Regions from separate parts of the Streptomyces sp. NPDC048600 genome, predicted to be linked through region 3. Evidence: riboswitches for the same ligand, from Rfam matches in the RefSeq annotation. Region 3 holds a riboswitch; each other region holds the start of a gene.
The links. Region 3 has a riboswitch for cobalamin ahead of ACZ6SQ_RS31555 (ribonucleoside-diphosphate reductase subunit alpha). Riboswitches for the same ligand answer to the same signal wherever they lie in the genome.
Positions count from the first base shown of each region.

Region 1: it holds a riboswitch for cobalamin, as region 3 does, so the genes downstream of both, ACZ6SQ_RS26945 (cobalamin biosynthesis protein) here and ACZ6SQ_RS31555 (ribonucleoside-diphosphate reductase subunit alpha) in region 3, are expected to answer to the same signal.
Region 2: it holds a riboswitch for cobalamin, as region 3 does, so the genes downstream of both, metE (5-methyltetrahydropteroyltriglutamate--homocysteine S-methyltransferase) here and ACZ6SQ_RS31555 (ribonucleoside-diphosphate reductase subunit alpha) in region 3, are expected to answer to the same signal.

Region 1 is NZ_JBVJGZ010000022.1:96,062-101,950, reverse strand. It holds gene ACZ6SQ_RS26965 (alpha/beta hydrolase family protein) at 1-43, opposite strand, end outside; gene ACZ6SQ_RS26960 (class II aldolase/adducin family protein) at 344-1,078, opposite strand; gene ACZ6SQ_RS26955 (inorganic phosphate transporter) at 1,344-2,582, shown strand; gene ACZ6SQ_RS26950 (hypothetical protein) at 2,617-2,838, shown strand; cobalamin riboswitch at 3,153-3,292, shown strand; gene ACZ6SQ_RS26945 (cobalamin biosynthesis protein) at 3,395-4,339, shown strand; gene ACZ6SQ_RS26940 (cobyric acid synthase) at 4,336-5,868, shown strand; gene cobN (cobaltochelatase subunit CobN) at 5,865-5,889, shown strand, end outside.
Region 2 is NZ_JBVJGZ010000001.1:364,053-369,941, reverse strand. It holds gene ACZ6SQ_RS01540 (sugar ABC transporter substrate-binding protein) at 1-24, shown strand, start outside; gene ACZ6SQ_RS01535 (anthrone oxygenase family protein) at 192-638, opposite strand; gene ACZ6SQ_RS01530 (TetR/AcrR family transcriptional regulator) at 730-1,308, shown strand; gene ACZ6SQ_RS01525 (carbohydrate binding domain-containing protein) at 1,397-1,999, opposite strand; gene metE (5-methyltetrahydropteroyltriglutamate--homocysteine S-methyltransferase) at 2,138-4,456, opposite strand; cobalamin riboswitch at 4,621-4,842, opposite strand; gene ACZ6SQ_RS01515 (VOC family protein) at 5,271-5,711, opposite strand.
Region 3 is NZ_JBVJGZ010000030.1:32,035-37,923, forward strand. It holds gene ACZ6SQ_RS31530 (extracellular solute-binding protein) at 1-67, opposite strand, end outside; gene ACZ6SQ_RS31535 (GntR family transcriptional regulator) at 491-1,255, shown strand; gene ACZ6SQ_RS31540 (DUF3311 domain-containing protein) at 1,436-1,699, shown strand; gene mctP (monocarboxylate uptake permease MctP) at 1,699-3,312, shown strand; gene ACZ6SQ_RS31550 (GNAT family N-acetyltransferase) at 3,427-3,930, shown strand; cobalamin riboswitch at 3,985-4,109, shown strand; gene ACZ6SQ_RS31555 (ribonucleoside-diphosphate reductase subunit alpha) at 4,234-5,889, shown strand, end outside.

The sequences.
Region 1 (5,889 bases), on a different contig from region 3:
GGGCAACGGTGACGGCAGCGGCCGTCGCTTTGACAGTGCGCACGGGTTCAGTGTCGTGGCGCGGGGGCCGGGCGGCCAGTGGACGGCGGCGTTCGTGGGGCGCGCGGGGGCGGGGAGATCGTGGCGCGGGCGCCGGACGGCCGGTGGACGGGGGCGTTCGTGGGGCGCGCGGGGGCCGGGGTGACGGGGGGTCGTGGGTCGCGCGGGGGCCGGGCGGCCGGGGTGACGGGGCGTTCGAGGGTCGCGCGGAGACGGGGAGGGTTCGCCGTGCAATCGGCCTGGGCGTTCACGGCCCGGCGTCGGCGGCGGTCCCGGGGGCCCGTTTCCGTATACGAACACCACCTCACGGCTTCCGCTGGCCGTAGCCCTTCAGCCGCTCCCCCACCTCGGCCACCTGTTCCTCCGTGAGCAGGGCCGGGGTCAGGCCCGGGACCGAGGAGGCGGTGAGCCAGAGGCGGCACATCCACTCGAGCTGGGCGGTGCGGTCGTAGGCCTGGTCGAGGGTGGCGCCGTAGGCCATCGTGCCGTGGTTGCCGAGGAGGCAGGCCGTGCGGCCGGTGAGGGCGTGGAGCATGTTCTCGGCCAGTTCGGCGGTGCCGTAGGCCGCGTACGGGGCGACGCGGACGGGGCCGCCGAGGGCGGCGGCCATGTAGTGGATCAGGGGCAGCTCGGGGACGAGGGTGGAGACGGCCGTGGCGTGCACGGCGTGGGTGTGGACGACCGCTCGGGCGTCCGTGGTGCGGTAGACCGCGAGATGCATCGGCAGCTCGCTGGTGGGGACCAGGTCCCCCAGCACCTGCCCGCCGTCCAGGTCCACCCCCGTCACGTCGTCCGGGCTGAGCCGGTCGTACGGCACGCCCGACGGTGTGACCAGCACGGTGTCGCCGACGCGGACGGAGACGTTGCCGGAGGTGCCGACGACGAGGCCGTCGGTGACGGTGCGGCGGGCCGTCGTCACCAGGCCGGTCCAGGCCTCGGCCTCCTCGGGGAGCACCGCCCTCCCGCGCGGCCCCGCCCCGGCCGGTTCCGCTCCCCCGGAGCCCTGTGTGTCCCGCTGCTCCCGACGCTGCTCAGCCATGCCGTGATCCTGCCAGGCGGACCCGGCCGGCGGGGTGTCCCGCGGCAGGTGACCAGGATCTCTCCGAGGGGTCCGGGAACCACCTGCGACGGGCCGCGCGGGGTGCCCGAGGGCAGAGTTCCCGGGGGTGCCGCCCGGCACCGCCCGATACAGGAATCCTTGCTCCCATCTGCGGACACCCCGATGCCCTGTCCAGTTCACCTGCCGTTCACCTGGGTTACGTACGTTCGACTGACCAATGACCTTCGAACGATTGCCTGGGTAAATGGAAAACCTCTCACTGATCCTCGCGATTGTGGTGGTAACCGCACTTGCGTTCGATTTCACGAACGGTTTTCATGACACCGCCAACGCGATGGCCACCACCATCTCGACCGGTGCGCTCAAGCCCAAGGTCGCGGTGGCCATGTCCGCCGTCCTCAACCTTGTGGGTGCTTTTCTCTCCGTGGAGGTCGCCAACACGATCTCCAAGGGTCTGGTCGACGAATCAGGCATCCGTCCCGAGGTCATCTTCGCCGCCCTGGTCGGCGCGATCCTCTGGAACCTGCTGACCTGGCTCGTCGGTCTGCCGTCGTCCTCGTCGCACGCCCTGATGGGCGGCCTGATCGGTGCGACCATCGCCTCGGCGGGCGTGGGTGCCGTGCACGGTGACGTGCTGGTCACCAAGGTGCTCATCCCGGCGATCGCGGCCCCGCTGGTCGCGGGCCTGGCGGCGATGTTCGCCACGCGGCTCACCTACGTGATGGGCAAGAAGGCCGACGGCAAGGCCTCGGCGAAGGGCTACCGCGCGGGGCAGATCGCCTCCGCCGGCCTGGTCTCGCTGGCCCACGGCACCAACGACGCCCAGAAGACGATGGGCATCATCACCCTCGCCCTGGTCGCCGGCGGCTCCCTCGCCCCCGACTCCGACCCGCCCATGTGGGTCATCCTCTCGGCGGGCCTGGCCATCGCCCTCGGCACCTACCTCGGCGGCTGGCGCATCATCCGCACCATGGGCAAGGGCCTGACCGACCTCCAGCCGCAGCAGGGCTTCGCCGCCCAGACCAGCGCCGCGACGGTCATCCTGGCCTCCTCCCACCTGGGCTTCTCGCTCTCCACCACGCACTCGGTCTCCGGCTCCGTGATGGGCGCCGGCCTCGGCCGCAAGGGCGGTGTGGTCCGCTGGTCCACCGCGACCCGCATGTTCGTCGCCTGGGGCCTGACCCTGCCGGCCGCCGCCCTGGTCGGCGCGCTCGCCGAGTGGGTCACCGGCTTCGGCCCCTGGGGCACCGCGGTCGTGGCCGTCTTCCTGGTCGGCTCCAGCGCCGCCATCTGGAAGCTGTCGCGCCGCGAGGTCGTCGACCACACCAACGTGAACGACACCGAGGAACCGGCCGGCGTGGTCACCACCGCGATCGCCATGGTCACCCCGCCGCCCGCGGGCACCACCACCGTCGACGCGCCGGTCGTCGCCGCCGCCCCGGCGGGCGCGGCCGAGCCGGCCGCCTCGCAGGCCACGGCCTGAGCCCCGACCACCCCGGTACGAAGGAATCAGCAGCATGAAGATCGACTGGGCGGCCCTCGGCTCCGTGTTCGGCGTCAGCCTCGTGGTCACCGTGGCCCTCGTGGGCCTGTTCACCCTCGGTGTCGTCGGCCTCTCCCGCCAGGAACGGGCGCAGGAGCAGGGCGGCACCGCCGCACTGGCCGTGACCGGTGCCTACGCCTGCTTCGCCGCCTGCGCGGCGGCCGTCGGCTACGGCATCTACCTGATCATGGCCTGACGCCCGGAACCTGACGCCGGGCCTCGTGAGGGGGCTGTCGCGGACGAGAAGTCCGTGACAGCCCCCTCACGCATGCGCCCCCCAAGCCCGCCACCGGCCCGCGATTCACGCCGTACGACCGGCCATCGCGCGACCGCCAGGTCGCCTCCCGGCACACCACGGGCGGTCGTGACGGAGCGTCACAAAGGCCGGTCGCGGAAGGCCGCCCGGACAGCGGGCATTTCCGCGCGAGCCGGTCCCCGGGCGCGCCACGCCACGGCGGCGGTGTGGGCCTCGGCACACTCCAGCCTCGCAGGTCAACGGTGAGTTGACGGGTGTTCGAGGGCCGTGGTGGACTGCCCGAGCCATGTACGGCGGCAGAAGAGGAAGCCGGTGCGAATCCGGCGCGGTCCCGCCACTGTCACCGGGGTAGTCATCCCCGGGAGCCAGGAACTCTCACCGCCGGTCTCGTCGAACCAGGGCGTGGACACCCTGAGTGAGGACATATCGCCATGCGCGGCTGCCGTTCGCGGTCCATCACCCCTGCTCCGCCCGCCCCCGCGGCCGGCTGAGCCCGATGCGTGCCGATCGCGTTTACGCGTACGGCGCCGCCGCCGGCCTCCTCGGTGACCTCCTGCTCGGCGATCCCCGCCGCGGGCACCCGGTCGCCGCGTTCGGCCGTGCCGCCGGTGCCGTGGAACGGCTGCTGTGGCGCGACCACCGCGGCTGGGGCACCCTGCACACCGCCGTGTGCGTCGGCGGCACGGTCGCCCTGGGCGCCGCCGCCACCCGTGCCGCACGCCCCTCCCCCACCGCCTCCTTCGCGCTGACCGCCGCCGCCACCTGGGCCGTCGTCGGCGGCACCTCGCTCGCCCGCGAGGCACGGGCCGTCGGCCGGGCCCTGGAACAGGGCGACCTCGCGGCCGCGCGCGCCCGGCTGCCCCATCTGTGCGGCCGCGACCCGCAGGCACTGGACGCCGACCAGATCGCCCGCGCGGTCGTGGAGTCGGTCGCCGAGAACACCTCCGACGCGGTCGTGGGCGCGCTGGTGTGGGGCGCCCTCGGCGGAGTACCGGGACTCCTCGGCTTCCGCGCGGTCAACACCCTCGACGCGATGGTCGGCCACCGGTCACCGCGCCATCTGCGCTACGGCTGGGCCTCCGCCCGGCTGGACGACCTCGCGGGCTGGCCCGGCGCACGGCTCACCGCCGTGCTCGCCGCCGCCGCGGGACCCGACCCGCGCGGTGCCGTACGCGCCTGGCGGGCCGACGCGGCGAAGCACCCGAGCCCCAACGCCGGCCCCGTGGAGGCGTCCTTCGCGGGCGCCCTCGGCGTACGGCTCGGCGGAACCCTGTCCTACGGCGGCCGGGTCGAGCACCGGCCCGTGCTCAACGGGGCGACGGGACGGGCCGTCGCCGCGACCGACATCGACCGGGCGGTACGGCTCTCCCGCCGGGTCGGCTGGCTCGCGCTCGGCGTGGGAGTCGCCGCGCGCCTGGTTGTGAAGGGGCGGAAGAGATGAGCGGGGGTCTCCTCGTCGCGGGCACCACCTCCGACGCGGGCAAGAGCGTCGTCACCGCCGGTATCTGCCGGTGGCTGGTGCGCCAGGGCGTGAAAGTGGCGCCGTTCAAGGCGCAGAACATGTCCCTCAACTCGTTCGTGACACGGGAGGGCGCCGAGATCGGCCGGGCGCAGGCCATGCAGGCGCAGGCCTGCCGGGTCGAACCGACCGTGCAGATGAACCCGGTGCTGCTCAAGCCCGGCGGCGACCGCAGCAGCCAGGTCGTACTGATGGGCAAGCCGGTCGGCGAACTCAGCGCCCGCGGCTACCACGGCGGCCGCCAGGAGCAGTTGCTCGGCACCGTACTGGACTGTCTGGCCGAGTTGCGGGGCACGTATGACGCGGTGATCTGTGAGGGGGCGGGCAGTCCGGCCGAGATCAACCTGCGCCGGACCGACATCGTGAACATGGGGATCGCACGCAACGCGCGCCTCCCCGTCCTCGTCGTCGGCGACATCGACCGCGGCGGCGTCTTCGCCTCCTTCTTCGGGACGGTGGCGCTGCTCTCGCCCGAGGACCAGGCACTGGTCGCCGGGTTCCTCGTCAACAAGTTCCGCGGGGACGTCTCCCTGCTGGAGCCCGGCCTCGACATGCTGCACGGCCTCACCGGGCGGCGGACGTACGGCGTACTGCCGTTCCGGCACGGGCTCGGCATCGACGAGGAGGACGGCCTGCGGGTCTCCCTGCGCGGTGCCGTCCGGGAGTCGCACGTGGCCGCGCCCGTCGGCGAGGACGTACTGCGGGTCGCCGTGTGCGCGATCCCGCTGATGTCCAACTTCACGGACGTGGACGCGCTCGCCGCCGAACCCGGCGTCGTGGTGCGCTTCGTGGACCGGCCCGAGGAACTGGCCGACGCCGACCTGGTCGTCGTCCCCGGCACCCGGGGCACGGTCAAGGCACTGCGCTGGCTGCGCGAACGGGGGCTCGCGGACGCCCTGGTGAGAAGGGCCTCGGAGGGCCGGCCCGTCCTCGGCGTCTGCGGTGGCTTCCAGATCCTCGGCGAGCACATCGAGGACGACGTCGAGAGCCGCGAGGGGCACGTCGAGGGCCTCGGCATCCTGCCCGTGCGGGTGCGGTTCGCCCGCGAGAAGACCCTCACCCGGCCGGTGGGGGAAGCCCTCGGCGAGCCGGTCGAGGGCTACGAGATCCATCACGGGGTGGCCGAGGTCCACGGCGGCGCACCGTTCATCTCCGATGACGAAGGGCACAGCCTCGACGGCTGCCGGGTGGGCCCGGTCTGGGGCACGCACTGGCACGGCTCCCTGGAGTCGGACGGCTTCCGGCGCGCCTTCCTGCGCGAGGTCGCCACCGCCGCGGGCCGCCGCTTCGTCCCCGCACCCGACACATCCTTCGCCGCGCTGCGCGAGGAGCAGCTCGACCGGCTCGGCGACCTCATCGAACAGCACGCGGACACGGACGCGCTGTGGCGGCTCATCGAGTCCGGCGCGCCGCAAGGACTGCCTTTCATTCCACCGGGAGCGCCCGCATGAGCACAGTGTTGTTGTTGTCGA
Region 2 (5,889 bases), on a different contig from region 3:
CTGTACTGTCCCTCGGACATGTGAGGCCGCGGGCCCCGCGGTCGAAGGCGTCCGCCGTCTGTCGCGTGCAGGGGCACGCCGCCACCCCGACGCACTGGGCCGCGCAGTCGACCGGCCCGGGCGCGCCCGGGCCGGTCAACTCTGAACACGGCGTGCGACGGCGGTGCCGTCGCGGGCAGCTCCGCGTGGGCTCAGGCGAGGGCGGCGACGAGCAGGGTGAAGGCGGCGATGATGACGGCGACGCGGACGTAGTGGTAGCGGTCCCAGCGGTTCGCCTGTTCCTTCCAGTCCGCGGGCCGGTTCTCCGGGGTCCACGTCTTGCCCCGGTCGTTGATCGGGACGAGCAGCACAACCGACATGATCACGCTCACGATCAGCAGCGCGGCGGCGATGACGACGAGGCCGGCGCCAGGGCGGTGCCAACCGGTGACGGCCCAGACCGCACTAAGGATCAACGAGCCGATGTACCAGAACGGCATCACGGCGCCGAGCATCCGGCCCCCGTGGGCGCGGCCGAGTTGGCCGCTGTCCTCGGGGAGTGCGGCGAGGATTCGGTTGACGACGAAGGCGACGGAGAACTCGACCCCCACCATCAGGCCGACGGCCACGGTGGTGAACACCTCGAGTGCGCTGAGCATGGCTGCCCCTCCAGATATCTAGCATTGCTAGCAGATGAGGCAACGCTAGTACTGCTGCCGCTCGATTGTCTAGCGGTGCTAGGATCGACTTATGTCGGTACAGGAACGCAAGGAGCGGGAACGGGCGGACCGCGAGCGCCTCATCGTGGCGACGGCCCGCGAACTCGCCGAGCAGCAGGGCTGGGACGCAGTCACCACGCGCCGGCTCGCCGAGCGCATCGAGTACAGCCAGCCCGTCCTCTACAGCCACTTCCGCGGCAAGCGCGAGATCATCGGCGCCGTGGCCCTCCAGGGTGCCGCCGAGATGGCGGTGGCGCTGCGGGCCGCGACCTCCGCCGCGGACGGTCCCCGCGCCCGGGTCACCGCGCTGGCCCGCGCCTACCTCGACTTCGCCGAACGCAACCCGGCGGTCTACGACGCCATGTTCCGGCTCGACGGCGGCCTGGCGTTCGCGCACGAGGACACCCCGGAGCCGCTGAAGGACGGCTTCGCCGCCCTGCTGGAAAGCCTTGGCGAGGTAGCCGGGGACGGCGTCCATCCGGGCCTGTTCACCGAGACGTTCTGGGCGGCCCTGCACGGACTGGCCACCCTGACCCGGGCGGGACGGCTCCCGCCCGAGGACACCGAGCGCAGGGTGGAACTGCTGGTGGATCGGCTGGCGATGTTCTGACCCACCGGGCCTGGCGGGCGCGCGGCCGGGGCCCTCAGTCCAAGGCCGCCTGCCTGCTTGCGGCCTCACTGGCGGCCGCGCCGGTGTGCTAGTGAGCTCTGATGTTGTCGACGTAGACCGTGCCTGTGGTCGCCGCTCCGCTCCCATGGCCGAGGTACAGATTGAACGCCGTCACCTTGGCGAGACGGGCCGCGTCGAGGACGGCTCCGGCGTGTGAGGTGTCCCAGGGGGCAGGCTTGAACTCACTGAAGGGTGCGTCGACTTCCTTGCCGGTCGTGTCGCCGAGCGGTGCCCCGTACTCGAAGTACACCCCGTCGGCGACGATCTGGAGGGTGGCGCCGTTGGCGGAACCGTCGCCCTTCAGCCACAGCGACAGAGAAGTGAAGGCGGACCAGTCCGCGTCGACCGTCTCGCTGAGGGTGACGTCGTCCCCGGCGTAGCTCTCGAAGTCGTCGACCCACCCGGCCGGCAGGGGTGTCACCTCGCCGAGGAAGACGAGCGCGGAGTCGGTGAGCGTCCGGCCCGCCACCCGCGCACTCACCTCCAGGGTCACCGAGCGATTCTCGGACCGGTCCGGGTCGATGGACCAGTCGCCGGAGTAGAAGCCGTCGGCGTCCAGGCGCAGTGGCCGGGCGGCCCCGTCGTTCAGGGAGTACGTGACATGGCCGGCCTTCGCGTGGGTGACGCGCACCCGGACGGTGGTACTGGACGCCGTGGCCCCGGGTGAGCCCCTCGCTGCCGAAGGCCCGCCCGCCGGGCGACGCCTGCCTCCAGGACCGTGCGGGGCCGGGTCGTCGGTGGTGCGTCCGGCCCCGCACGGTCGCTTCGGTCAGGAGGCGGGCAGCTCACCTCGGACCGTGCGGGCCGCGGCGACCAGGCTCTCCAGGGAGGCCCGGGTTTCGGGCCAGCCCCGCGTCTTCAGTCCGCAGTCGGGGTTGACCCACAGCCGCTCGGCCGGGATCGCTTCGAGTGCGGTGCGCAGCAGGTCGGCGGCCTCCTGTGTGCCGGGTACGCGGGGGGAGTGGATGTCGTAGACACCCGGCCCCGCTTCCCGCGGGTATCCGTGGGCGGCGAGTTCGCGGGCGATCTGCATGTGGGAGCGGGCGGCTTCCAGACTGATGACGTCGGCGTCGAGGTCGTCGATCGCCTGGACGATGTCGCCGAACTCGGCGTAGCACATGTGCGTGTGGATCTGGGTGTCCGGGCGGACACCGGATGTGGTGATCCGGAACGCCTCGGTCGCCCAGGCCAGGTAGGCGGCGTGGTCGGCTGCGCGCGGCGGCAGGGTCTCCCGGAGTGCGGGTTCGTCGACCTGGATGACCGAGGTCCCGGCCGCCTGAAGGTCGTCGACCTCGTCGCGCAGGGCGAGGGCGACCTGGCGGGCGGTGTCGGCGAGGGGCTGGTCGTCGCGGACGAACGACCACGCGAGCATGGTGACCGGTCCGGTGAGCATGCCCTTGACGGGGCGAGGAGTGAGGGACTGGGCATAGGCCGTCCAGCGGACGGTCATGGCCCGGGGGCGCGAGACGTCGCCGGCCAGGATCGGCGGACGGACGTAGCGGGTGCCGTAGGACTGGACCCAGCCGTGCCGCGTGGCCAGGTACCCCGTCAGCTGCTCGGCGAAGTACTGGACCATGTCGTTGCGTTCGGGCTCGCCGTGGACCAGGACGTCCAGGCCCGCCTTCTCCTGGAAGGCGATGACGTCCCGGATCTCGGCCTCGATGCGTTCCTCGTAGCCGACGGTGTCGATGCGCCCGGCGCGCAGGTCGGCGCGGGCGGTGCGCAGTTCGCCGGTCTGCGGGAACGATCCGATGGTCGTGGTGGGCAGCAGCGGCAGCGCGAGACGGGCGCGCTGCGCCGCGGCGCGTTCGGTGTACGGCTGGGAGCGGCGGGAATCGGCGTCCGTCACGGCTTCGGCGCGGGCCCGTACGTCCGGAGTGCGGGTGATGGGCGAGCCGGTTCGGGAGGCCAGGTCGGCACGGTTCGCCGCGAGTTCACCGGCGATGGCGTCGGTGCCGTGGGCGAGGGCCCTGGCGAGGGTGACGGTCTCGGCGGTCTTCTGCCGTGCGAAGGCGAGCCAGCGCAGGATCTGCGGGTCGATGTCGCGCTCCGCCGAGGCGTCGAGCGGGACATGCAGGAGGGAGCAGGAGGTGGCGACGTCGACCTGGTCGGCGAGGCCCAGGAGCGTGCCGAGAGTGGACAGCGACTTCGACAGGTCGTTGATCCAGATGTTGCGGCCGTCGACGACGCCGGCCAGCAGACGCCTGCCGGGCAGCCCGCCGACGGCGGCCAGCGCGTCGAGGTTGGCCGCGGCCGCGCCGGTGAAGTCCAGGGCGAGACCCTCGATGGGGGCCTTCGCCAGGACGGGGAGCGCGTCGCCGAGGCGGCCGAAGTAGGAGCCGACCAGCAGTTTCGGCCGCCGGATGAGGGCGCCGAGGTCGCGGTAGGCGCGGGCAGCGGAGTTGAGTTCGGCCGGGGTGCGGTCCTGGACCAGGGCAGGCTCGTCCAGCTGCACCCACTCGGCACCCGCCGCGCGCAGGTCGGCGAGGACGTCGGCGTAGACGGGCAGCAGGCGGTCGAGGAGGGTGAGCGGTGCGAAGTCCGCGGGCGCGCCGGGTGCGGGCTTGGCCAGCAGCAGGTAGGTGAGGGGGCCGACGAGGACCGGCCGTGCGGTCAGACCGAGGGCCTGGGCTTCCTCGAGCTCGGTGACCTGCTTGACGGAGTCGGCGGTGAACGAGGTGTCCGGTCCCAACTCGGGCACCAGATAGTGGTAGTTGGTGTCGAACCACTTGGTCATCTCCAGTGGCGCGACATCCTGGGTACCGCGCGCCATGGCGAAGTAGCCGTCGAGCGCGTCGGCCTCGACGGCCGTGCGGTGGCGCTCGGGGATCGCGCCGACCATGACGGTGGTGTCCAGGACGTGGTCGTACAGCGAGAAGTCGCCGGTCGGCACCTCGTGGATGCCGGTGCCGGCGAGCTGCTGCCAGTTGCTCCGGCGGAGCCCGGCGGCGGTATCCCGGAGGTCGTCGGCGGTGACACGCCCCCTCCAGTAGCCCTCGATCGCCTTCTTGAGCTCCCGGTCGGAGCCCTGGCGGGGGTAGCCGTACACGGTCGCCCGTGGTGCCGCAGAAGCGGACTTGCTGGTCACGGAGATCTCCTTCGCGAGACGATTCCCTGAGGTCCCGGAGACGGGACGAGAACGCGAAGGGATGACGAACCGGACGGACCGAGGTGCGCGTCGAGCGCGGTGGTCCGCCTGGTATGTACGCCGACCCGCCCTCGAGGTCACCGGGATCTCCGCGCGCGGAGTGGTCCGCGCACGGGCAGTCGGCAGGTCTTCGGACTCGCGGGCACATCCTCCTCGACGGAGGACACCTACTGGCCGTCGCTTCCCGGGTCCGGTACGTCGGACCCAGTGCGTATGACGGCGGTCGTTCCCGCTCACCGCTGCGGGGCAGTCCCGGATTCCCACCGGGTTCCCTCTTGCGACACCCCGCCTGGCGGACGGGGCGAACCAGCTGCACCGACCACCTTATGGGAAGGCGGCGAGTCCGGTGGGTTACGTCCGTCACTCGGAACGTGAGCCGGCACACGCGGGTGACGGTCTCAACGCCGGGCGATCCAGCCGGTCTTGGTGGCCTGGACGATGGCGTCGGGGACGGTGGTGCCGCACGACCAGTGCGTTGCGGCGCGGCGCGACGATCACCGGGGACCGGCGCTCGATCCCGGCCACCACGGTGTCGACGACTTCCTGAAGGGGGATCAATTTCCGCAACCCGGCCCGGTTTGCCGCCCCACAGCGTGGTGTCGGCGGGGTCGCCGTGGACGTCGTTCATCATCGGCGTCCTGAAGAACGTCGGACCCCGGCCCCGGCCGGCCGCCGTCCCTGGGTTCCCTCCCACGCCTGCGCTCCGACTGCTGGTCCACTGTCGGTCATGGACCAGGACCCAGATCGCTCCAGCTCAGCTCAGCTGCTCGGCCAGTCCGACGATGATGCCCTCCGGGCCGCGGACGTAGCAGAGCAGATAGCTGTCCTCGAAACGGGCGATCTCGCCGAGGAGTTCGGCGCCGTGGGGGCGCAGGCGGGCAACGGTGTCCTCGATGTCGTCGACGGCGAACATGACGCGGTGTGTACCCAGAATGTTGTGCGGCCGGTCGCGCGGCCCGTCGCTGATCGCCGCGGGGCTGAGGTACTTCGCCAGCTCGAGCCGGCTGTGACCGCCCAGGGTCCGGACCATCGCGATGTCACAGCGGACGCCGTCGAGTCCGGTGCACTGGTCGGCGAACAGGCCCTCGACCCGCGTCCTGCCCTCCAGCTCCATACCCAGTTCCACGAAGAACGCGACGGCGGCATCCAAGTCCTCGACGACGATGCCGACGTTGTCCATCCGCTGAATCGCCATGATCTTCTCTCCTTCTTCCTCGTGTGGCCCTCGACCGTGCGGGTCGCAGTGTCCGTTCAGGAATTGTGGCTGATTCGAGAGAACTGATCCACATGGGGAAAGTTCTTGAATGCAATGGGTAGCCAGGGGTGCGCATGCCTACCGGTGAGTAGTCGTTTGCCTACTCAATCGTGATGCT
Region 3 (5,889 bases):
CCCCGCACGCCGCGATGGAGAACATCATGCCCGCGATACCGATCGCGGCTACCAGCTTGCGCTTCACGCCACCCTCCTCAGGGATGCCACAAACCCCCCTCGTCCCCGCGGTGAATGGCGTCAACGCCGTGCGAACCGTCCGTGGGGCCGGGACCTGGACCAATGGTGTAGACCAGTACCCGGAGCTTGGCCCAGACCAATAGGGCTGTCAAGGGTGTTCAAGCGGCCCGTGGGCGTCCGTGATGGGACCGAGATATGCAGGGACCTTTCATTCCGCAAGCGACAGAACGGACGGACCACTGCGACTGAACCACTGCGTCTTGACAACGCGTTGGACTAGACCAACGGAGGCCTCGGGGGTATACAGAGGAGATCACGGAGCGTGCGGAGTACACCCACACAGGACACCCGCCCGCGAAGCCGTGCCACGATGTGAGCCGCGGCCGATGCGATTCGGTCGCATCGGCACCCGGAGCCGGGAAGGCGGAGCATGAGCACCGACGTCAGCAGTGCGGAGAACGAGGGTGGAGCGAGTGTCCGTACCGCGCGCGTGCCCAAGTACTACCGCCTGAAGAAGCACCTGCTGGACATGACGGAGACGCTGCCGCCCGGCACGCCCGTCCCGCCCGAGCGCACGCTGGCCGCCGAGTTCGACACCTCCCGCACCACCGTGCGCCAGGCCCTGCAGGAACTGGTCGTCGAGGGCCGGCTGGAGCGCATCCAGGGCAAGGGCACGTTCGTGGCCAAGCCGAAGGTCTCCCAGGCGCTGCAACTGACCTCCTACACCGAGGACATGCGCGCCCAGGGTCTGGAACCGACGTCCCAGCTGCTGGACATCGGCTACATCACCGCCGACGACCGCCTCGCCGAGCTGCTGGACATCACCGCGGGCGGCAGGGTGCTGCGCATCGAGCGGCTGCGCATGGCCAACGGCGAGCCCATGGCGATCGAGACCACGCACCTTTCGGCCAAGCGCTTCCCGGCCCTGCGCCGCTCGCTGGTGAAGTACACGTCCCTGTACACCGCGCTGGCCGAGGTCTACGACGTCCATCTCGCCGAGGCCGAGGAGACCATCGAGACCTCGCTGGCCACCCCGCGCGAGGCCGGCCTGCTCGGCACCGACGTCGGCCTGCCGATGCTGATGCTCTCCCGGCACTCCCTGGACCGCGAGGGCAACCCGGTGGAGTGGGTGCGCTCGGTGTACCGCGGCGACCGCTACAAGTTCGTGGCCCGTCTGAAGCGGCCCGTCGAGTAACCGATTTCTGCGGTGGGGCGGCTCGCGGAGCGAGTAATTCCGTGGTTCAAGCCGCCCACCCGTCGGCAAAGGTGACAAACGCTCCGCCGATGTGCCGACGAGGGGTTCCGTGCCGGTGACACCGTGACCTAGATTGCCTGCCCACTACACAGGTGATCTTTGAGGGGACGGAGTCGCCAGATGTCGCAAGCCCCAGAAGTGAGCGGGGAGCCGGTGGTGACGCCCATGCGCGTCGTCATCGCTCTCTGCCTCGTCGCCCCGTTCGTGGCCATGCTGTGGGTCGGTTCGTACGCAAAGACGGACCCGTCGCTCGGCGGCATCCCGTTCTTCTACTGGTACCAGATGGCCTGGGTCGTCATCTCCACGGCGCTGACCATGGTCGCGTACAAGCTGTGGCAGCGCGACCAGCGCGAGCGTGCCGCCCGCAAGGGGGGTGAGCGCTGATGGAGAACGATGTCAACGTCGTCGCGCTCACGGTCTTCGTCCTCTTCTTCCTGGCCGTCACGGTCATGGGCTTCATGGCCGCGCGCTGGCGCAAGGCCGAGAACGAGCACAGCCTCGACGAATGGGGCCTGGGCGGCAGGTCGTTCGGCACCTGGGTCACCTGGTTCCTGCTCGGCGGCGACCTGTACACCGCGTACACCTTCGTCGCGGTGCCGGCGGCGATCTACGCGGCGGGCGCGGCCGGCTTCTTCGCCGTGCCGTACACGATCCTGGTCTACCCGCTGATCTTCACGTTCCTGCCCCGCCTGTGGTCGGTCTCGCACCGGCACGGCTATGTGACGACCTCGGACTTCGTGCGCGGCCGCTTCGGCTCCAAGGGCCTGTCGCTGGCGGTCGCCGTCACCGGCATCCTCGCGACCATGCCGTACATCGCGCTCCAGCTCGTCGGCATCCAGGCCGTGCTGGACGTGATGGGCGTGGGCGGCGGCGAGGACACCAACTGGTTCGTCAAGGATCTGCCCCTGCTGATCGCCTTCGGCGTGCTGGCGGCGTACACCTACTCCTCCGGCCTGCGGGCGCCCGCCCTGATCGCGTTCGTCAAGGACACGCTGATCTACCTGGTCATCGCGGTCGCGATCATCTACATCCCGATCAAGCTGGGCGGCTTCGACGAGATCTTCACCAAGGCGTCCGAGGCCTACGCCCAGACCAACCCCGCCACGGACAAGCCACGCGGCGCGCTGATCCCCGCCGAGGCGGGCCAGTGGACGTACGCCACACTGGCGCTGGGCTCCGCGCTGGCGCTGTTCATGTACCCGCACTCGATCACCGCGACGCTGTCCTCGCGCAGCCGTGACGTGATCCGCCGCAACACCACGATCCTGCCGCTGTACTCCCTGATGCTGGGCCTGCTGGCGCTGCTGGGCTTCATGGCCATCGCGGCCGGGGTGAAGGTGCAGAACGGCCAGCTGGCCATCCCGCAGCTGTTCGAGGACATGTTCCCGGACTGGTTCGCGGGCGTGGCCTTCGCGGCGATCGGCATCGGCGCGCTGGTGCCGGCCGCGATCATGTCCATCGCGGCGGCGAACCTGTTCACCCGCAACATCTACAAGGACTTCCTCAAGCCGGACGCCACGCCCGCGCAGGAGACCAAGGTCTCCAAGCTGGTGTCGCTGCTGGTGAAGGTGGGCGCGCTGGTCTTCGTCCTGACGATGGACAAGACGGTCGCCATCAACTTCCAGCTCCTCGGCGGCATCTGGATCCTCCAGACCTTCCCGGCCCTCGTCGGCGGCCTGTTCACCCGCTGGTTCCACCGCTGGGCGCTGCTGGGCGGCTGGGCCGTCGGCATGCTCTACGGCACGATCGCCGCGTACGGCGTGGCCTCGCCGACCCAGAAGCACTTCGGCGGCTCCGCCAAGGAGATCCCCGGCATCGGCGAGATCGGCTACATCGGCCTGACGGCCTTCGTGATCAACGTGGCGGTGACGGTGGTCCTCACCTTCGCCCTGCGGGCCGCCAAGGCCCCGGAGGGCGTCGACGAGACCCGTCCCGAGGACTACACGGCGGACGCGGGCGACCCGGGCGTGAAGACGGAGCTGCCGGTCACGCACTAGGACCGCCCGGCCGTTCACCCACCAGGGCGATGCCCCGGGTGACCGGCCGAAGCCGAGCAGCAGGGGCCGCCGTCGGAGCACACGACGGCGGCCCCTGTGCCGCACACTCTCGGCATGGACATCCGGATCCGCCCCGCACTGCCCGGCGAGTACGACGACCTCGGTGAACTCACCGCCCAGGCCTACCTCCAGGACGATCTCCTCACCTTCGGCGAGAACGACTGGTATCTCGGCGAGCTCAGGAACGTCGCGAAACGGGCGGCCGCCGCGGAGGTCCTCGTGGCCACGGACGACGGCCGTCTGCTCGGCGGTGTCACCTTCGTGCCGTCGGCGGGCCCCATGGCCGACCTGGCGGGCCCCGGCGAGGCCGAGATCCGCATGCTCGCCGTCGCTCACGACGCCCGGGGCCGCGGGGCCGGGGAGGCACTCGTGCGGGCCTGTGTCGACCGGGCGCGCGCCCTGGAGGGCTGCACCGGCGTCGTGCTGTCCACCCAGGACGCCATGCGCGCGGCCCACCGCATCTACGAACGCCTCGGCTTCGTCCGCGCCCCGGGGCGCGACTGGCAGCCGCTGCCCGGGCACGACTTCACTCTGCTCACCTACCAGTTGACGCTATGAAGTCACCCGGCGCCACAACATATGGGGGTGCCATCCGCACCCGGCACTAGATGTATGCTCATGCTCGCTGTCGCCGCAGGGGAATCCGGTGCGAATCCGGAACTGTCCCGCAACGGTGTACTTGTGCGTATCCGCGCACGGGAGCTAGTCCGAGGACCTGCCGACAGTGCGCCCGGCCGTCCGGCCGGGACGCCCTGACGTCCGGGCCTCGTGGAGTGGGCCGGTGGACGCGACGCCGAGCGCGTTCGTGTGCTGCCCCGCTCCGTGCCAGGCCCCTCCGTGCCGAGCGAGGGAGAGCCCCCCGTGACCATCGCGCCAGCAGACCCGGCTTCAGCAGCCATCCCCGTGGACGAGGCCGGTCCCGGTGCGGCGCTGCTCCGCACCCTCACCGAGCTGACCGCCGACCTCCCCGACGCCGACCCCGGCCGGGTGGCCGCGGCGGCGCTGCGCGGCCGGTCCGCGCGGGCGGACGAGGCCGAGTTGCGCGAACTGGCCACCGAGGCCGCCGCCGGTCTCATCTCCGAGGACCCGGCGTACAGCAGGCTGGCCGCCCGGCTGCTCACCCTCTCCATCCGCGCCGAGGCCGCCTCCCAGGGCGTCACGTCCTTCACCGGCTCCGTCGCGGTCGGGCACCGCGAGGGCCTGATCGCCGACCGCACCGCGGAGTTCGTGCGCATCCACGCCGAGCGGCTCGACGCCCTCGTCGACCCGGCGGGCGACGACCGCTTCGGCTACTTCGGCCTGCGCACCCTGCACTCCCGCTATCTGCTCCGGCACCCCCTGACCCGCAAGGTCGTCGAGACGCCCCAGCACTTCCTGCTGCGCGTCGCCTCCGGTCTCGCGGAGGACGACACGCACCGGTCCGTCGACGAGGTCGCCGCGCTCTACCGGCTGATGAGCCGCCTCGACTACCTGCCGTCCTCCCCCACCCTGTTCAACTCCGGCACCCGGCACCCCCAGATGTCGTCGTGCTATCTGCTCGACTCCCCCCTGGACGAGCTGGACTCCATCTACGACCGCTACCACCAGGTGGCCCGGCTCTCCAAGCACGCCGGCGGCATCGGGCTGTCGTACTCCCGCATCCGCAGCCGCGGTTCGCTGATCCGGGGCACCAACGGCCACTCCAACGGCATCGTGCCGTTCCTGAAGACGCTCGACGCCTCGGTCGCCGCCGTGAACCAGGGCGGCCGTCGCAAGGGCGCCGCGGCGGTGTACCTGGAGACCTGGCACTCCGACATCGAGGAGTTCCTGGAGCTGCGCGACAACACCGGTGAGGACGCCCGCCGTACGCACAACCTGAACCTCGCGCACTGGGTGCCGGACGAGTTCATGCGCCGGGTGAACGCCGACCAGGACTGGTCGCTGTTCTCCCCCGCCGACGTGCCCGAGCTGGTCGACCTGTGGGGCGAGGAGTTCGACGCCGCGTACCGCGAGGCGGAGGCTAAGGGTCTCGCGCGCCGGACGATCCCGGCCCGCGACCTCTACGGCCGCATGATGCGCACCCTCGCGCAGACCGGCAACGGCTGGATGACCTTCAAGGACGCCGCCAACCGCACCGCCAACCAGACGGCCGAGCCGGGGCACGTCGTCCACTCCTCCAACCTCTGCACGGAGATCCTGGAGGTCACGGACGACGGCGAGACGGCGGTCTGCAACCTGGGCTCGGTCAACCTCGGCGCGTTCGTCGTCGACGGGGACATCGACTGGGAGCGGCTGGACGCCACCGTCCGCACCGCCGTCACCTTCCTCGACCGGGTCGTCGACATCAACTTCTACCCGACCGAGCAGGCGGGCCGCTCCAACGCCAAGTGGCGTCCGGTGGGCCTGGGCGCGATGGGCCTCCAGGACGTCTTCTTCAAGCTGCGTCTGCCCTTCGACTCGGCCGAGGCGCGGCAGCTGTCCACGCGGATCGCCGAGCGCGTCATGCTCGCGGCCTACGAGGCCTCCGCGGACCTCGCC